Regions from separate parts of the Streptococcus sp. 27098_8_91 genome, predicted to be linked through region 2. Evidence: predicted binding sites of a transcription regulator. Region 2 holds the regulator's gene; the other holds the start of a gene.
What was found. The regulator NrdR, encoded in region 2, represses ribonucleotide reductase genes. The targets are predictions, from matches to a motif close to ACACNATATATNGTGT.

Region 1 (9,716 bases), on a different contig from region 2:
TAGCTGCAGTAGGACCTAAAGTTGCGACTGTCACACCTAAAGCACTTAAAGAAGCTGTAGCTGCCGTACTACCGCTGGCTAATTCTGCTTCTTTGATTGCCTGAGTAATAGCTAACTGCTTATCTTCGAAATTCTGTATTTCAACAATTATTTCGTCTAATTTTGTTTCAAATTCTTTCGGTTTATTTGCTAATTTACTAATTCTTTCTTCAATGATTTTGACAACTTTGATCGCCTTGTCTCTACTTTTATAAAGCTCAGTCGATTTATTCGTTAGATCTGTAGCTTTTTCATTATATGTTTGAATAGATTCATGATAATTCGCAACAGCTTCGGACCTTAGTTTACCATTAAAAATATCTATTGAATCAATTTGTGTTTTTGCTTCCGTTGCAACTTTACCAGCTTGATTAAGCGTGCCAGATGCAACCTCTGTTACTTGTTGAACAGTATCATTCGCTACTGTAGCAGCTTGACCTGAAACGTCTGAAACAACATTTCCTATCTTATTTGATACATCTCCTATTACTTTTACAGAATCTGATAATAAATCTCCTGTAACTTTCCCAGCGCTATCTAAAGCTTTTCCAGCTTCATTAAGTACACTACTGGTTGTCTTACTAGCATCATCAATTACTTTACTAGCTTCTTTAACCATATTATCTGCAAACTTAAAAAAGTCCATAACGGCTTCCCCTTTTCATATATAACTAAAATAATTATCTTATATCTTAAATTAATTGTCAATAATAATATAGTTATAAAGTTTAGTTATATTTTATCGCTTTCATTTTACTTACTGTTCATTTTTTTGTACAATAGTTCTATGAAAATTTTAGTTACATCTGGTGGTACAAGCGAAGCAATTGACCGAGTTCGCTCCATTACCAACCACTCTACTGGTAGACTTGGTAAAGTTATAACTGAGACTTTACTAAAAGCTGGTCACCAAGTTTGTCTGATTACTACGCAACAAGCACTAAAACCAGAACTACACCCGAATTTGACTATGATTGAAATCAAAAACACTTCCGATTTACTCCAAGAGATGAAACGGATTGTCCCTGATTATCAAGTCTTGATCCATTCAATGGCTGTTTCTGACTACAGCCCAGTTTACATGACAGGTCTTGACCAAGTTCAAGCGAGCCAAGATTTAAGTGAATTTTTACATAAGAAAAATATGGAAACAAAGATCTCCTCTAAGGATGAGGTGCAAGTCCTATTTCTCAAGAAAAATCCAAAGATTATCTCTCTTGTTAAAGAATGGAATCCAAGTATCCATCTCATTGGCTTTAAACTGCTTGTCGATGTTACTAAGGAGCATCTGATTCAAATCGCTAGAGAAAGTCTTGTAAAGAATCAAGCAGACTTGATTGTCGCTAATGACCTCACTCAGATTAATGTTGATCAACACCTGGCTTATCTAGTAGAGGAAAAAGATTATCAGATTGCTGCTAGCAAACAAGAAATTGCTGACTTGTTAGTCAGAAAAATTCAAGGATTTGATCGTTAGAAAGGAAAATTATGGCTCGTATTACACTCGCTGTGACAGGCTCTATCGCCTCTTACAAGGCTGCTGATTTGGTAAGTGGCTTGAAGAAACAAGGGCATTCTGTTACTGTACTCATGACTCAGGCTGCGACTGCCTTTATTCAACCTTTAACCCTTCAAGTCTTATCTCAAAATACAGTTCATCTCGATCTTATGCAGGAACCATATCCTGACAAAGTCAATCATATCGAGCTAGGAAAAGAAACAGACTTGTTTATCCTTGCCCCTGCGACCGCTAATACGATTGCGAAAGTCGCGCACGGTTTTGCCGACAATATGGTTACTGCTACTGCTCTTGCCTTGCCACACTATATTCCAAAACTAGTAGCACCTGCTATGAATACCAAAATGTATGACCATCCAGCAACTCAAACAAACCTAAAAACTTTAGAAACTTATGGTTATACAATTATTGCTCCAAAAGAGTCCCTACTGGCCTGTGGCGATGTAGGACGTGGTGCTCTTGCTGATCTTGATACTATTTTACAACAGATAAAGGAAAAACTTCATGAACAAACGCTCTAATATTGCTCCAATTGCTATCTTTTTTGCCAGCATGATCGTCATTCATCTGCTGAGCTCTATTGTCTTTAATGTCTTGCCCTTTCCAATTAAACCGACCATAGTCCATATCCCAGTCATCATTGCTAGTATCATCTACGGACCACGGATTGGTGCAATCTTAGGTTTCTTGATGGGAATGATTAGCTTGACAGTCAATACGATCACGATTCTCCCAACCAGCTACCTCTTCTCTCCATTTGTGCCAAATGGTAACATCTACTCCCTAGTTATTGCGATTGTACCACGCATCCTTATTGGTTTAACTCCATACTTTGTCTACAAACTCCTCAAAAACAAGGCAGGGCTTATCTTCGCGGGAGCACTCGGTTCCCTCACAAATACTGTATTTGTACTAGGCGGAATCTTCTTCCTCTTTGGAAATGTTTTTGACGGAAATATCCAAAAACTATTAGCTACTGTTATCTCAACAAATTCTATTGCAGAACTCATAATCTCAGCAATACTGACCCTAGTTATTGTTCCGAGACTTGAAAAAATCAAAAAATAAGAGGTCGGGAAAATCCCGGCCTCGATTTTTATTTGACCTAAGTAACTGACTCTGTATTTAATTAAGATTACAGACTTCTAAAAGTCCCTTTGACGAGACTATCTAAAAGCATGATTGTAAAGACTCACTGATATTGGAAAAGGCTTCAATCTTAGAAAAATATTTACTTTCCCACAGCCTTTTTATCTGCTTATTATTGAGCAAGACGTGCTTCTTCTAAAATCTTTTCAATCTTTGTTGTCAGCAAATCAATAGCTACTGTATTGGTTACTCCTTCTGGAATAACGATATCTGCATAACGCTTTGTTGGCTCAATAAATTGATGATACATGGGTTTTACCACACCAAGATACTGGTCAATAACGCTATCCAGGCTACGACCACGTTCTTCCATATCACGTTTAATACGGCGAATGATACGAACATCATCATCTGTATCTACGAAAATCTTGATATCCATCAAATCACGAAGTCGTTTGTCCTCCAAAACCAAGATTCCTTCTACGATAAAGACATCCTGAGGTTCTTGACGATAAGTTTTAGAACTTCTGGTATGGGCAGCATAATCATAGGTAGGAATATCAACTGGACGACCTGCCAACAACTCTTTGATTTGCTCAATCATCAAATCAGTATCAAAAGCAAAAGGATGGTCATAGTTGGTCTTAATACGCTCTTCAAAGGTTAGATGAGATTGATCTTTATAGTAGGAATCATGCTCAATCATAGAGATTTTTTCATTTGGAAAATGCGACAAGATTGCTTTAGATACGCTTGTCTTTCCTCCTCCAGATCCACCTGTTACTCCGATAATGATTGGTCTATTTTGCATTGTAGCCTCCTTGTTTTTTCCCCTGTCTATTTTACCATATTTTTGATAAATTTTACAGATGGAGTTTTCTAGGAAATAGAAGAAAAAATCCTCATAGCTAGAAGCTACAAGGATTTGTAATTAATTAATCGAAGTTAACGTATTCTTTAGAAAGTTCAAGAACTTCTTCCATTGTTGAACATTCTGTAAGAGCACGGTTAGCGTATTCTTGCATTTTAGCAGTGTCAAGTTTCTTCATCAAGCTACGTGTACGAAGTACAGATGTCGCTGACATAGAAAACTCATCCAAGCCCATTCCGACAAGAAGTGGAACAGCTGTTTGGTCACCAGCCATCTCACCACACATACCAGCCCATTTGCCTTCAGCGTGAGCTGCTTTGATAACGTTGTTGATCAAACGAAGGATCGATGGGTTATATGGTTGGTAAAGGTATGAAACTTGCTCGTTCATACGGTCTGCTGCCATTGTGTATTGGATCAAGTCGTTTGTACCAATTGAGAAGAAGTCAACTTCTTTTGCGAATTGGTCTGCAAGCATTGCTGCTGCAGGAATTTCAATCATGATACCAACTTGGATGTCATCCGCAACTGCAACACCTTCAGCAAGAAGGTTTGCTTTTTCTTCATCGAATACTGCTTTAGCTGCACGGAATTCTTTCAAAAGCGCAACCATTGGGAACATGATACGCAATTGACCGTGTACAGAAGCACGAAGAAGAGCACGGATTTGAGTGCGGAACATTGCATCTCCAGTTTCAGAGATAGAGATACGAAGAGCACGGAAACCAAGGAATGGGTTCATTTCATGTGGCATATCGAAGTAAGGAAGCTCCTTGTCACCACCGATATCCATTGTACGAACGACAACTGGCTTACCGTTCATTCCTTCAAGAACAGCCTTGTATGCTTCGTACTGCTCGTCTTCAGTTGGGAAGTCTTGAGAATCCATGTACAAGAACTCTGTACGGTAAAGACCTACAGCTTCTGCACCGTTGTCATTAACACCCTCAACGTCTTTTGGAGTACCAATGTTGGCAGCCAATTCAAAGTGTTTACCGTCAGCAGTAACAGTTTGAGCATCCTTCAAGAGTGCCCATTCAGCTTTTTGTTGAGCGTAAGCTTCACCAGCTGCTTTAAATTCAGCCGCTTGTTCTTCACTAGGGTTGATAATCACTTCACCTGTAATACCGTTAACGGCAAGTAGGTCACCATCTTTGACAATTTCAGTGATATTGTTTGTACCCAAAACTGCAGCGATTTCAAGTGTACGAGCCATGATAGCTGAGTGACTTGTACGACCACCAATGTTTGTTACAAAAGCTTTTACAAAGTTTTTGTCCAATTGAGCTGTATCAGATGGAGTCAAGTCGTGAGCAATCACGATCACTTCTTCATTGATAGAAGCTGGGTTTGGCAATTTTTTACCAAGGAGGTTAGCCAATACACGTTTTGTTACGTCACGGATATCCGCTGCACGTTCCTGCATGTATGGATTGTCTTCCATGCCTTCAAAGATTGTGATAAACATATCTGTAACTTCTTTCAGACCTGCTTCTGCATTCACTTTCTTAGCACGGATAGTTTCTTTGATTTGACCAATCAATTCAGGGTCAGCAAGAACCATCAAGTGAGCGTCAAATACTTGTGCCGCTTCTTCACCAAGCGTACCTACAGCCTTCTCGCGGATAAGAGAAAGCTCGTTTTGAGAAGCTTCAAGAGCAACATCCAAACGAGCCTCTTCTGCATTTGTATCTTCGACTGTAACAGTCTCGAATGATAAATCCGGTTGAACGAGTAGATATGCTTTTGCAACTGCAACACCGTCAGATGCTGCGATTCCTTTAAGCATTTCTGTCATTTCCTTATGCCAATCCTTCTTTTTCCATTGTTTCTGAGATTGCAGCGATAGCGTCATCAGCGTCTGCACCTTCAGCAGTGATTGTAACGTCAGCACCTTGACCAACACCAAGACTCATTACACCCATGATAGATTTAAGGTTAACTGATTTACCTTTATACTCAAGAGTGATATCTGAAGCAAATTTGCTAGCAGTTTGTACCAACAATGTTGCTGGACGTGCGTGGATACCTGTTTCTGCCACTACGTGGAAATCTTTAGAAGCCATAGTTTGACTCTCCTTTAATAGTTTTCTTGTTGAGTTACATATCTGATAACCCTTACAATTTAGTATTATATCACCTTCATTGATATTTTTCAAGTATTTTATGGACTTTCTTCAATTTCCTTTCAGATAACTTGCTGAAAATCTTCTATTAAATTTAACAAAACACAGTATGTAGTTTTGGTGAAAATCCTAATCATTGAAATAATGCTTTTTCGCTAGTTGCTTTCAAAGTCTACACTATATATTGTGTTCGTAGGTAAAATCGGTAAAACAATTACACAAGATTTAGTTTTAGAAAGTTGACAAAGTTTTTTTTTCTGATATACTAAGAAAGTAATTAATTTTTAAAGAGGACTTACACAATGGTAACCGTATATTCTAAAAACAACTGTGTCCAATGTAAAATGACCAAACGCTTTTTGGACAGTAATAATGTTGAATATAAAGAAATCAATCTTGATGAACAGCCTGAATACATTGATCAAGTAAAAGAGCTTGGCTTTAGTGCCGCTCCTATCATTCAGACACCAACAGAAGTTTTCTCTGGTTTCCAACCAGGTAAACTCAAACAACTTGCTTAAGAATCAAGACAAAAGCTTCTATGTCTATCTTAGAAGCCTTTCTTTTGTAATTAGATAAAGGATTTTTTATGGGATTAAAACAACTTGAAGATGTGACTTACTTCCGTCTTAATAACGAAATTAACCGTCCTGTGAATGGACAAATCATGCTTCACAAAGACAAGGAAGCTCTTGAAGCCTTCTTTAAAGAAAATGTTGTACCTAATACAATGGTTTTTCATTCAATTACGGATAAAATAAATTTCCTTATTGAACATAACTATATTGAAACAGCATTTATCAAGAAATACCGTCCAGAATTTTTGGAAGAACTATCTGAATTTATCAAAGACCAAAACTTCCAATTTAAGTCTTTCATGGCTGCCTATAAATTCTATAATCAATACGCCTTGAAAACTAATGACGGAGAGTACTATCTTGAGAGCATGGAAGACCGTGTCTTCTTTAACGCTCTTTACTTCGCGGATGGTGATGAAGCGATTGCTATTGATATTGCTAATGAAATCATCCACCAACGTTATCAACCTGCTACTCCTTCTTTCTTGAATGCAGGCCGTGCACGTCGTGGTGAATTGGTATCATGTTTCTTGATTCAGGTAACAGATGATATGAACTCTATCGGACGTTCTATCAACTCTGCTCTTCAACTTTCACGTATTGGTGGTGGTGTGGGAATTTCCCTCAGCAACCTTCGTGAAGCTGGAGCTCCTATTAAAGGCTATGAGGGTGCTGCTTCTGGTGTCGTACCAGTTATGAAGCTTTTCGAAGACAGCTTCTCTTACTCTAACCAACTCGGTCAACGTCAAGGTGCTGGGGTTGTTTACCTCAATGTCTTTCACCCAGATATCATCGCCTTCCTTTCAACTAAGAAGGAAAACGCCGATGAAAAAGTGCGTGTCAAGACTCTTTCACTTGGTGTTGTGGTTCCAGATAAATTCTACGAATTGGCTCGTAAAAATGAAGAAATGTACCTCTTCAGTCCTTACTCTGTAGAGCTTGAATACGGCGTGCCATTTAACTACATCGATATCACAGAAAAATACGATGAGCTAGTTGCAAATCCAAACATCCGTAAGACAAAAATCAAAGCGCGTGATTTGGAAACTGAAATTTCTAAATTGCAACAAGAATCTGGCTATCCTTATGTAGTAAACATCGATACTGCTAACCGTGCAAATCCTGTCGATGGTAAGATTATCATGAGTAACTTGTGTTCAGAGATTCTTCAAGTCCAAGAACCAAGTCTTATCAATGATGCTCAGGAGTTCCTAAAAATGGGTACTGATGTCTCATGTAACCTTGGTTCAACAAACGTGGTCAACATGATGACTTCACCTGACTTTGGTCGCTCCATCCGTGCTATGGTTCGTGCCCTTACTTTTGTTACAGATAGTTCACACATCGTCGCTGTTCCTACTATCGACCACGGAAACAGCCAAGCTCATACATTTGGACTTGGAGCTATGGGACTTCACAGCTATCTTGCTCAACAATTGATCGAATACGGATCACCTGAGTCTGTTGAATTTACAAGCATCTACTTTATGCTTATGAACTACTGGACCTTGGTTGAGTCAAACAATATCGCACGTGAACGTGGTGTAACCTTCCACAACTTTGAAAAATCAGACTATGCTAACGGAAGCTACTTTGATAAGTATTTAACTGGCGAATTCCTTCCGAAATCAGACCGTGTTAAAGAGCTCTTCAAAGATATCTTTATTCCTACTGCTGCTGACTGGGCTGAACTTCGTGATAAAGTTAAAGCAGATGGACTTTACCACCAAAACCGCCTTGCTGTAGCGCCAAATGGTTCTATCAGCTACATCAACGATGTTTCTGCCTCTATTCACCCAATTACGCAACGTATCGAAGAACGCCAAGAGAAGAAAATTGGTAAGATCTACTATCCTGCTGCTGGTTTGTCAACAGAAACAATTCCTTACTACACTTCTGCTTATGACATGGATATGCGTAAGGTAATTGATGTTTATGCTGCTGCGACTGAGCACGTGGACCAAGGACTTTCACTCACACTCTTCATGCGCAGTGATATCCCAACAGGTCTTTACGAATGGAAATCAGAAAATAAACAAACAACACGTGACTTGTCTATCCTTCGTAACTATGCCTTCAACAAAGGTATCAAGTCTATCTACTACGTCCGTACCTTTACAGATGATGGTGGAGAAGTCGGTGCTAACCAATGTGAGAGCTGTGTGATTTAATTCAACTCTCAAAAAAATTACATTTACTTAATCCATTTAACGTATTTTGCTGATAAAATCATGTAAGAACATAAAAGTCGGGCATCCGACTTTTTGTTCGATTATAGCATAGAATTATGATAAAATAAGAATGATTATGTTATCGCATTACTACACACAGAAAGAGATTTCAAATGAAAACTTACTACAAAGCCATTAACTGGAATGCCATCGAAGATGTCATCGATAAATCAACCTGGGAAAAACTGACTGAGCAGTTCTGGCTCGATACGCGCATCCCTTTGTCAAACGACTTAGATGACTGGAGAAAGCTTTCTAACAAGGAAAAAGACCTTGTCGGTAAAGTTTTTGGAGGTTTGACCCTTCTTGATACCATGCAATCAGAAACTGGTATCCAGGCTCTTCGTGCTGATATTCGTACACCTCACGAGGAAGCTGTTTTTAACAATATCCAGTTTATGGAATCTGTCCATGCTAAGTCTTACTCTTCTATCTTCTCAACCTTAAATACCAAGTCTGAAATTGAAGAAATTTTTGAATGGACTAATACTAATCCATATCTTCAGAAAAAAGCTGAAATTATCAATGAAATCTACCTAAACGGAACTCCTCTTGAAAAGAAAGTAGCGAGTGTTTTCCTTGAAACCTTCCTTTTCTACTCTGGTTTCTTCACACCACTCTACTATCTTGGAAACAACAAGTTGGCCAACGTGGCAGAAATTATCAAATTGATTATTCGTGACGAGTCTGTACACGGAACCTACATCGGCTACAAGTTCCAGCTTGGTTTCAATGAATTACCAGAAGATGAGCAAGAAAAACTCAAAGAATGGATGTACGACCTTCTCTATACTCTTTATGAGAATGAAGAAGGCTACACAGAGAGCCTCTATGACGAAGTCGGATGGACTGAAGAGGTTAAAACCTTCCTTCGCTACAATGCTAACAAGGCACTCATGAACCTGGGACAAGATCCACTTTTCCCAGACTCAGCAGATGATGTCAACCCAATCGTTATGAACGGGATTTCAACTGGTACATCAAACCACGACTTCTTCTCTCAAGTTGGTAATGGTTATCTACTTGGTGAAGTTGAAGCTATGCAGGATGATGATTATAACTATGGACTAAATTAATACCTAACCTAAAAAACATCAAAGTTTATTTAAAAACTAGATGTTTTTTTTTGTTTATTTTTGTTTTCTTTAAGTTGCTTAGCTGTTTAAAATATGATAAAATAATATTAGATTTGGGGGTGGTTCAATGCTGAAGCAAGAAAAATTAGATACTATTTTAGACATTGTTAATACAAAAGGAACTATC
Region 2 (9,716 bases):
CCCTTCGCCGCTATAATGATCTTGTTGGACCTTTAGCTCAGCTGGTTAGAGCTCTCGGCTCATAACCGAGTGGTCGTAGGTTCAAGTCCTACAAGGTCCATTAAATACGATGGAGGATTACCCAAGTCCGGCTGAAGGGAACGGTCTTGAAAACCGTCAGGCGTGTAAAAGCGTGCGTGGGTTCGAATCCCACATCCTCCTTTATTATTAACGCGGGATGGAGCAGCTCGGTAGCTCGTCGGGCTCATAACCCGAAGGTCGTAGGTTCAAATCCTGCTCCCGCAATAAGGCTCGGTAGCTCAGTTGGTAGAGCAATGGATTGAAGCTCCATGTGTCGGCGGTTCGATTCCGTCTCGCGCCATATTTGTTTTTATGCGGGTGTAGTTTAGTGGTAAAACTACAGCCTTCCAAGCTGTTGTCGCGAGTTCGATTCTCGTCACCCGCTTTGAACATATAGTTCATTTACCAAGTTATTTAACTTGGGCGCGTAGCTCAGGTGGTTAGAGCGCACGCCTGATAAGCGTGAGGTCGGTGGTTCGAGTCCACTCGTGCCCATTAATAGGAGAATTACTCAAGAGGCTGAAGAGGACGGTTTGCTAAATCGTTAGGTCGGGTAACTGGCGCAAGGGTTCGAATCCCTTATTCTCCGTAGTTGAAGAGCTTAAAAGCTCTTTTCTACCATTTGTCAAGTATATCAAGGGCCTTAAGTAAAAAAAGAGATAAGACAGTAGCTATTCTGAGGTTACTGTCTTATTTTTACCACTTATTGATCCATAAAAGGGCACGCTAAAAAACACCTCATCTGGTATTTTTTGAAACAAGGTGTTATAATAATACGGCATAGATGACCTTATCGATTTTGGGTCAAAGAGTAATCGTAAAGTTTGTTATGCGTAATGAGGTAATACATTGTTCGAATGAGACGATGTATAGAGGCAATCGCATGTGGCTTGGTTGAAGCTATTGTCGATTGTCTTTTTCGTTTCTCATAAAAGTCGGCGATATGGCAGGGATTGGTATGACTAGCTGAAGCGATGTTATGAATGCACTTGAACAAGATTTTTCTGGCATAGGGATTACCTCGCTTAGTAATGTGTTCCTTGGCGAGAAAGTTCCCAGATTCATAGTGTCTCAGGTCAATGCCAATAAAAGCGTTGATTTGATTGGTAGACTGAAAGCGACGAATATCTCCCAATTCGCCAATGATAGATGTCGCTGTGGTTTCTGCGATGCCAGGAATTGATCGTAAGATGTCATACTCTGGTAAAGGCTGAGCTAGACCTACCATGTCGTCTAAGACAACCTGTCTGTGCTCAGAAAGACGAAGCAATTCTTGAGCATAGTGTATCCATGAATCTTTTCACCGTTGACTAAAATTGCCACCTCAGAACTTGCCTTACTCACATCAATCCCAAATACTGTACGCATGATATTACCTCTTTTGTCTTGAATAATTCCGTGTTTTAGTGATTTTATTTTCAATACGCGACGTCTAGCGTCCCACATACTTTGATCAAATTCCACCTAAAACAGGTGTCTTGCCAGTTTGTCAAGCGACGTCTAGCGCCAAAGAGCCCTACGACTTTACAAGACACCTCTACTTTAACATAAAGAAAAAGTAGTGAGTACTCTCTCCCGTCGGAGATTTTCTCACTACTAATCTTAGTATGTTTTCTACACAAAAATAGGCTCCATAATATCTATAGGGGATTTACCCACTACAAATATTATAGAGCCGATAATATGCGTTTGATCATAGACAGATCTATTTCATTTTTTACTATAGTTGATTGAAATAAGATATGAACAAAGAGGTTAGGAAAGTCAAATTAATTTTTAAAAATGTTTTAGAATCCATGACGTGCTACTCTAAGTTCAATCCACTATAAAATTAAGTTTTTAACTAGCCTCTGAATGATTACTGAAGATTAACCTTGTTTTTCAAGATGTAGTAGTTTCCGAGATAGAAGACTGCGATAAGGATTAGGTCTTTGAAGATTTCATAAGTAAGCATCATATTGTAATGGGTACCAAAGTTTAAGAAGAGATCACTGAATCCAAGGACAACATGAATGACAATATAGGCTAAAACTGCAAGAGCTGTACGGTATTCATTAAAGAGTTGTCCGATTGAGATTGCCAAGTAGATGCATAGTATGCCTGCTACAGTGCTGAGGATGAATGAAATCAGAGATAAGCTGATACTGTCTAGGTACTGTTGGAACAAGTCTTTAAAAGCAAGGAAATCAACAGAATTAGGCTCAATTATCACAAGAATGATATAAATGCTCAGAACCAATACTGCTGAACTGATCAGAGACCAAATGAAGGCCCCTAAGAGTTTGGCTAGGATAATCTGGTGTTCGGAAACTGGCAAGGTCAAAGTGAGATAACCTTGTCGGTCATAGACACTACCTTTGAAGCGACGGATGATCAAAATCAAGGTTGAAATCCCAAGCGTAATCATCAAGCCACCAAATACGAGTGCAAGAAAAACAAGTAGAATAGGTTGACTTTCTTTGATGGGTAGATTGTTATAGGTCTTTGCTTGAATTCCGATAAGACCAGAAAGTGCTAACACAGCACCATAGAGGGCTAAATACCATTTGTTAACATTTTTAAATTCATAACGAACTAAATTCCAAAACATAATAATCTCCTTTAACTAGGCTTTGAATTCATGACGGAAGAGTTGATCGATAGACTCTCCAGACTCATAGCGAATATCATCAACATTTCCTTGACGGACGACTTTTCCATCCTTGAGGAAGATAATCTCATCCAAGATTGGTTCGATATCTGAAATCAAGTGAGTTGAAATCAAGACAGTTGAAGTTGGAGAGTAGTTGTTAATGATGGTGTTCAAGATATAGTCACGAGCTGCGGGGTCGACACCACCGATTGGTTCATCAAGCACATATAGACGAGCATCACGACTCATGACAAGGATCAACTGAACCTTTTCTTTGTTCCCTTTTGAGAGTTTCTTGAAACGGCTGTTCTCATCGATGCCAAGGTCACGAAGGAGACCTTGAGCACGTTCAAGATTGAAATCTTGGTAGAAGGTCTTGAAATAAGTGAGAGCTTCCTTGACCTTCATCTGTTCGTTGAGGTAGGTCGTATCAGGGAGATAAGAAATAATCGCCTTAGTTGCAGGGCTTGGTTCCATACCATTGATAAGGATACGTCCTTCCTCTGGCTGTAGCAAGTCGTTGATTAGTTTAATCAAGGTTGTCTTTCCAGAACCGTTTGGGCCAAGGAGGCCAACGATTTTTCCAGCTGGAATTTCAAGGGAAACATTTGTAAGAGCAGGGCTTGCTCCGTAGGATTTTGACACATTTTCAAATGCTAACAAGGTCATAGTTTAAACTCCTTCAATATAATCTCTCAAAACAGTCGGTAGTTCTTCTTTTTCATAGCCGAATTCTACCATGCCTGTTACAAACTGTTGCAGCTGTTCTTCTGACAGTTGCTTACGGGATTGGAGGATCAAGTCCAAATCCTCTGTGACAAAGCGTCCAGATGTTCGCTTGGTATAGACAAAGCCTTCTCTCTCCAAGTCCGATAGGGCGCGCTGGATGGTGTTGGGATTGACACCTGCCTCGCTAGCTAATTCTCTAACGGTTGGAAGCTGTTGATTGGGCTCGAGTTTATGGGAAATAATCTGCAATTTGATTTTCTCCATAATCTGCAAATAAATGGGTTTATTGTTATCAAATGTCCAAGACATCACGATCTCCTTTCTATTCACCTTTGTGTTAATTCAATAATACAACAAAACAAAAAACTTGTCAAGCTAAAAGGAGAATTATTTTGGGAATCTCTTAAAAAATGGTATAATGAAAAGAAAACGACAAGGAGGGAAAGGCATGCGTTGTCCAAAATGTGGCGCTACAAAATCAAGTGTGATCGATAGTCGCCAGGCTGAAGAAGGAAATACAATCAGAAGAAGACGTGAGTGTGAAGAGTGTCAGCATCGTTTTACAACCTATGAACGTGTTGAAGAGAGAACACTAGTTGTGGTCAAAAAAGATGGTACACGGGAACAATTTTCAAGAGATAAAATCTTTAACGGGATTATTCGTTCAGCCCAGAAACGTCCAGTGTCTAGTGATGAAATTGGCATGGTGGTCAATCGTATCGAACAAAAACTCCGTAGTCGCAATGAAAATGAAATTCAGAGTGAGGTTATTGGCTCTTTGGTTATGGAAGAGTTGGCAGAGTTAGATGAGATTACTTATGTACGTTTTGCCAGCGTTTACCGTAGCTTTAAGGATGTGAGTGAGCTTGAAAGCCTACTCCAGCAGATCACACAATCCTCTAAAAAGAAAAAGGAAAAATAAATGAAGCCAAATGACCGTTTTTCTTTTGTAAAGAATAATCGGGTGTCGCAAGATACCTCATCAATGGTGCAGTGCTACCTCCCGATTATCGGTCAGGAGGCGCTGAGCCTCTATCTTTATGCTGTGACTTTTTGGGATGGTGGTCAAAAGGAACATCTCTTTGCAGCCATGCTTAATCATCTTAATTTTGGGATGGATACCCTTTTAAAGGCTTTTAAAACTCTAACAGCCATGAAATTGGTGACCCTCTATCAGCAGGGGGAGGCCTATAACTTGTTACTCCATTCTCCCTTATCAACTCAAGAATTTTTACAACATACAGTCTATCGGACCTTGTTAGAAAAAATGATAGGGGATAGTGCGGTTGCAGCCATGAGGCAGGAAGGTGTTGAAGGGGAACCGATCTCGGTGGCCTTAAGTCAAATTTTCCCTCAGTTATCCGAGTCTGCGAGTCAAGAAACCTCTAGCAGTCAGCCTCTAGCAGATGATTTTGATTTGGAGCATTTCCGTCAGCTTATGGCTCGCGATGGTCTTCGTTTTCAAGATGAGACTTCGGATGTTTTGGCCTTGTTTGCAATAGCTGATGAGCAGAAGTGGACCTGGTTTGAGACCTATCAAGTAGCCAAAGCGACAGCAGTGTCGCAAGTGATTTCTGTCAAACGCATCCGTGAAAAGATAGCGCAAAAGCCTGTGACTTCTGACTTTAGTCCCAAGGAAGCAACCATTATCCGAGAGGCTAAGAAAAAGACAGCCTTGCAGTTCCTTGCTGAAATCAAGCAGACCCGCAAAGGAAGTATTACCCAGACTGAACGGGACCTGCTCCAGCAGATGGCAGCCTTGGGTTTGCTGGATGAAGTGATCAATGTTATCTTGCTCCTAACCTTTAATAAGGTTGATTCAGCCAATATCAATGAAAAATACGCCATGAAGGTGGCTAATGACTACGCCTATCAAAATATTCGTAGTGCTGAGGAGGCTGTCCTCCGTATTCGTGAACGTGGCCAAAAAGTAAAAACGCAAAAGCAGAATCAGACTGCCCCAGCAAAAACCAATGTGCCTAAATGGAGCAATCCTGAATATAAGAATGAAACGAGCGAAGAAACTCGCTTAGAACTAGAACGTAAGAAAAAAGAAATGTTAGCTCGATTAGAAAAAGGAGGAGACTAGATGGAAAGTGTCGGAGACGTACTCAAGCGTCAACCAAGCCGATTTCAGTATCAGGATTTGGTCCAGCAAATTGTGAAAGACCCTGATGTTGCGGCCTTTATCCAGAAAGAATCTCTCAGTCAGGAGGAGTTGAACCGTAGTATTTCCAAGTTTAACCAATATATCACTGAGAGAGATAAGTTCCTCCGAGGAGATACAGACTATATCGCGCGTGGCTACAAGCCTATCCTAGTCATGAACCATGGCTATGCGGACGTCTCTTATGAAGAGACTCCAGAGCTAATTGCAGCGGAAAAAGAAGCAGCGATTAAAAACCGTCTCAAACTAATCAACCTTCCAGCTAGTCTTAAAAAAGCTAGCTTAGCTCAAGTAGACCTGGATGATTTGGGGCGCTTGCCAGTTTTTGAAAAGCTCCTAGCCTTTGTGGAGCAATATCCAGCTATTCGAAAAGGTCTCTACCTATATGGAGACTTTGGTGTGGGTAAAAGTTTCATGGTGGCTGCCCTAGCCCATGATTTGTCAGAAAAACGTGGTGTTTCATCAACTCTCCTCCACTATCCTAGTTTTGTCATCGATGTCAAAAATGCCATCGGTGATGGCAATGTTAAGACCTTGGTGGACGAGATTAAGCTGGCTGAAGTCTTGATTTTAGATGATATTGGTGCCGAGCAATCAACAGCTTGGGTGCGTGACGAGATCCTGCAGGTCATTCTCCAATATCGCATGCAGGAAGATTTACCGACCTTTTTCACCTCCAACTTCAATTTTGAAGATTTGGAGCTGCATTTCGCTAAAGGGAAAAATGGAAATGACGAAACCTGGGAAGCTAGACGCGTCATGGAACGCATTCGTTATTTAGCAGAGGAAACCAGACTTGAAGGAGAAAATCGCCGATGACAGAAACAATCAAATTAATGAAGGCTCATACTTCAGTGCGTAGATTTAAAGAGCAAGAGATTCCCCAAGCAGAATTGAATGAGATTTTGACAGCTGCCCAAATGGCTTCTTCTTGGAAAAATTTCCAATCCTACTCGGTCATTCTTGTCAGAAGTCAAGAAAAGAAGGACGCCTTATTTGAGCTAGTACCTCAGGAAGCTATTCGCCAGTCTGCAGCCTTTCTTCTCTTTGTTGGTGATCTAAACCGTGCAGAAAAAGGGGCTCGTCTCCATACGGATGTTTTCCAACCTCAAGGGGTGGAAGGACTCCTCATCACTTCAGTAGATGCGGCTTTGGCTGGACAAAATGCCTTGCTTGCGGCAGAAAGCCTAGGCTATGGTGGAGTGATTATCGGTTTGGTGCGTTACAAGTCTGTTGAGTTAGCAGAATTGTTCAAGCTTCCTGACTATACCTATCCAGTCTTTGGGATTGCACTCGGTGTGCCAAACCAACAGCATGATGTAAAACCAAGACTGCCCCTAGAGAATGTTGTCTTTGAGGAAGAATACCAAGAACAGTCAACTGAGGCTATTGAAGCCTATGACCGTGTACAGACTGAATATGCAGGTGCGCGTGCGACTACAACTTGGAGTCAACGTTTGGCAGAGCAATTTGGCAATCCAGAACCAAGCTCGACTCGAGAAAATCTTGAGCAGAAGAAGTTATTGTAGAAAGTGAGAAAACATGGCCTTACCAACTGTTGCCATTGTGGGACGTCCCAATGTTGGGAAATCAACCCTATTTAACCGTATCGCGGGAGAACGCATCTCAATCGTAGAAGATATTGAAGGTGTAACGCGAGATCGTATCTATGCCACAGGTGAGTGGCTCAATCGTTCTTTTAGTATGATTGATACTGGGGGTATCGATGATGTCGATGCGCCTTTCATGGAACAAATCAAGCACCAGGCAGAAATTGCCATGGAAGAAGCAGATGTTATCGTCTTTGTCGTGTCTGGTAAAGAAGGAATTACAGATGCGGACGAATACGTTGCCCGTAAACTTTATAAAACTCATAAACCAGTCATCTTAGCCGTTAACAAGGTTGACAATCCAGAGATGCGAAATGATATCTATGATTTCTATGCTCTTGGATTGGGCGAACCTCTACCAATCTCATCTGTTCACGGTATTGGGACAGGGGATGTGCTGGATGCTATTGTGGAAAACCTCCCACATGAAGTTGAAGAAGAAAATCCAGATGTTATTAAATTCAGCTTGATTGGTCGTCCAAATGTCGGAAAATCTAGCTTGATCAATGCCATTTTGGGAGAAGATCGCGTCATTGCCAGCCCTGTCGCTGGTACCACTCGTGATGCCATTGACACCCATTTTACAGATGCTGACGGCCAAGAGTTTACCATGATTGATACGGCTGGTATGCGTAAGTCAGGTAAAGTCTATGAAAATACTGAGAAATACTCGGTTATGCGTGCTATGCGTGCTATTGACCGTTCAGATGTAGTTTTGATGGTCCTCAATGCCGAAGAAGGTATTCGTGAGTATGACAAGCGTATCGCTGGATTTGCCCACGAAGCTGGTAAAGGGATGATTATCGTGGTCAATAAGTGGGATACGCTTGAAAAAGACAACCATACCATGAAAAACTGGGAGGAAGATATTCGTGAGCAGTTCCAATACCTGCCTTACGCACCGATTATCTTTGTTTCAGCTTTGACCAAGCAACGTCTCCACAAGTTACCTGAGATGATTAAGCAAATCAGCGAGAGTCAAAATACCCGTATTCCATCAGCTGTCTTGAATGATGTGATTATGGATGCTATTGCTATCAACCCAACACCGACAGATAAAGGGAAACGCCTCAAGATTTTCTATGCGACTCAAGTGGCAACCAAACCACCAACCTTTGTTATCTTTGTCAACGAAGAAGAGCTCATGCACTTCTCTTACTTGCGTTTCTTGGAAAATCAAATCCGCAAGGCCTTTGTTTTTGAAGGAACACCAATCCATCTCATCGCAAGAAAACGCAAATAAAAAAGTAGAATCTGGAAGGACATTTCCAGATTTTTTGCTATAATAAAATAAGGAACGCGTTGGAGAGGTAAGGAGATGGAAAAACTATTAAAATTCTTGATTTTGGCACCCTACTTTTACTTTTTTCGTTGGCAAGGGAAGGTACAGCCAGGAAGTAAGTACTTTTCTGTCTTTTACTATTTTTATTGGTTTTATATGCCTCTAGCAGCCTTGTTTAGTCTAGTTTTCACTCTTTTTTCGCTAGTCTTATTTAACTTTATTTTACAAGAACCAAGGGATCTTGCTAGATGGATGATCTGGCTACTTTTAGTCCTTTTATCCTTAGTCAATGACTGGAAAATCTATGCTTGTCTAAAATTTATGAATAAGCTGCGATTGGAAAAGAAAAAATCCAGTCTTCCTTGAAAGAAATAGGCAAACTTGTATCTGATAGAAAATGATGGTCAATTTTTCATGGAAAAACTAGCTAGAAGCATTAATGAAGAAAACTAGCCTCGGAATAGGAATTTTAAGGGAACTAATCACCTTGGTTAGCCCTTTTTTCGTCCTAAGGGAAAACGGAATATTTCTTGAAAAAATTGGGCAAATATGCTACAATAAAAAGAACATTCTAAAATATTCAGAATTTAAAGTAAGGAAAAAAATGGCAAATTTACTAAAAACAATCATCGAAAATGATAAAGGAGAGATTCGTCGTCTGGAAAAGATGGCGGACAAAGTCCTAAAATATGAAGATGAAATGGCTGCGTTAACAGACGAGCAATTGAAAGCAAAAACAGAAGAATTCAAACAACGCTATCAAAATGGTGAGACTCTTGACCAACTTTTGTATGAGGCGTTTGCTGTTGTACGCGAGGGAGCTAAGCGTGTTCTTGGTCTTTTCCCGTATAAGGTTCAGGTTATGGGGGGGATCGTTCTTCACCATGGTGACGTTCCTGAGATGCGTACTGGTGAGGGGAAAACCTTGACAGCGACTATGCCTGTATACCTCAATGCTCTTTCAGGTAAAGGGGTTCACGTAGTTACGGTCAATGAATACCTTTCTGAACGTGATGCGACTGAGATGGGTGAGTTGTACTCATGGCTTGGCTTGTCAGTAGGGATTAACTTGGCGGCCAAATCTCCAATGGAGAAAAAAGAAGCCTATGAGTGTGATATCACTTATTCAACAAACTCAGAGATTGGTTTCGATTATCTTCGTGATAACATGGTCGTTCGTGCTGAAAATATGGTTCAACGTCCACTCAACTACGCCTTGGTCGATGAGGTTGACTC

Region 1: a site for NrdR is predicted at 5,819-5,834, ahead of nrdH (glutaredoxin-like protein NrdH). Genes of this name have one in related genera too.

What each region holds. Positions count from the first base shown of each region.
Region 1 is NZ_JAPVZN010000002.1:129,743-139,458, reverse strand. It holds gene O3611_RS02555 (hypothetical protein) at 1-685, opposite strand, end outside; gene O3611_RS02550 (phosphopantothenate--cysteine ligase) at 827-1,516, shown strand; gene coaC (phosphopantothenoylcysteine decarboxylase) at 1,528-2,079, shown strand; gene O3611_RS02540 (ECF transporter S component) at 2,063-2,626, shown strand; gene udk (uridine kinase) at 2,820-3,458, opposite strand; gene ptsP (phosphoenolpyruvate--protein phosphotransferase) at 3,583-5,316, opposite strand; gene O3611_RS02525 (phosphocarrier protein HPr) at 5,321-5,584, opposite strand; gene nrdH (glutaredoxin-like protein NrdH) at 5,947-6,165, shown strand; gene nrdE (class 1b ribonucleoside-diphosphate reductase subunit alpha) at 6,234-8,393, shown strand; gene nrdF (class 1b ribonucleoside-diphosphate reductase subunit beta) at 8,567-9,529, shown strand; gene O3611_RS02505 (DeoR/GlpR family DNA-binding transcription regulator) at 9,657-9,716, shown strand, end outside.
Region 2 is NZ_JAPVZN010000010.1:61-9,776, forward strand. It holds tRNA gene O3611_RS08425 (tRNA-Met) at 1-13, shown strand, start outside; tRNA gene O3611_RS08430 (tRNA-Ile) at 27-100, shown strand; tRNA gene O3611_RS08435 (tRNA-Ser) at 112-201, shown strand; tRNA gene O3611_RS08440 (tRNA-Met) at 212-285, shown strand; tRNA gene O3611_RS08445 (tRNA-Phe) at 289-361, shown strand; tRNA gene O3611_RS08450 (tRNA-Gly) at 375-445, shown strand; tRNA gene O3611_RS08455 (tRNA-Ile) at 482-555, shown strand; tRNA gene O3611_RS08460 (tRNA-Ser) at 562-649, shown strand; partial or broken gene O3611_RS08465 (transposase) at 851-1,345, opposite strand; gene O3611_RS08470 (hypothetical protein) at 1,294-1,428, opposite strand; gene O3611_RS08475 (hypothetical protein) at 1,919-2,650, opposite strand; gene O3611_RS08480 (ABC transporter ATP-binding protein) at 2,666-3,361, opposite strand; gene O3611_RS08485 (GntR family transcriptional regulator) at 3,365-3,730, opposite strand; gene nrdR (transcriptional regulator NrdR) at 3,870-4,343, shown strand; gene O3611_RS08495 (DnaD domain protein) at 4,344-5,510, shown strand; gene dnaI (primosomal protein DnaI) at 5,511-6,407, shown strand; gene O3611_RS08505 (NADPH-dependent oxidoreductase) at 6,404-7,117, shown strand; gene der (ribosome biogenesis GTPase Der) at 7,131-8,441, shown strand; gene secA (preprotein translocase subunit SecA) at 9,085-9,716, shown strand, end outside.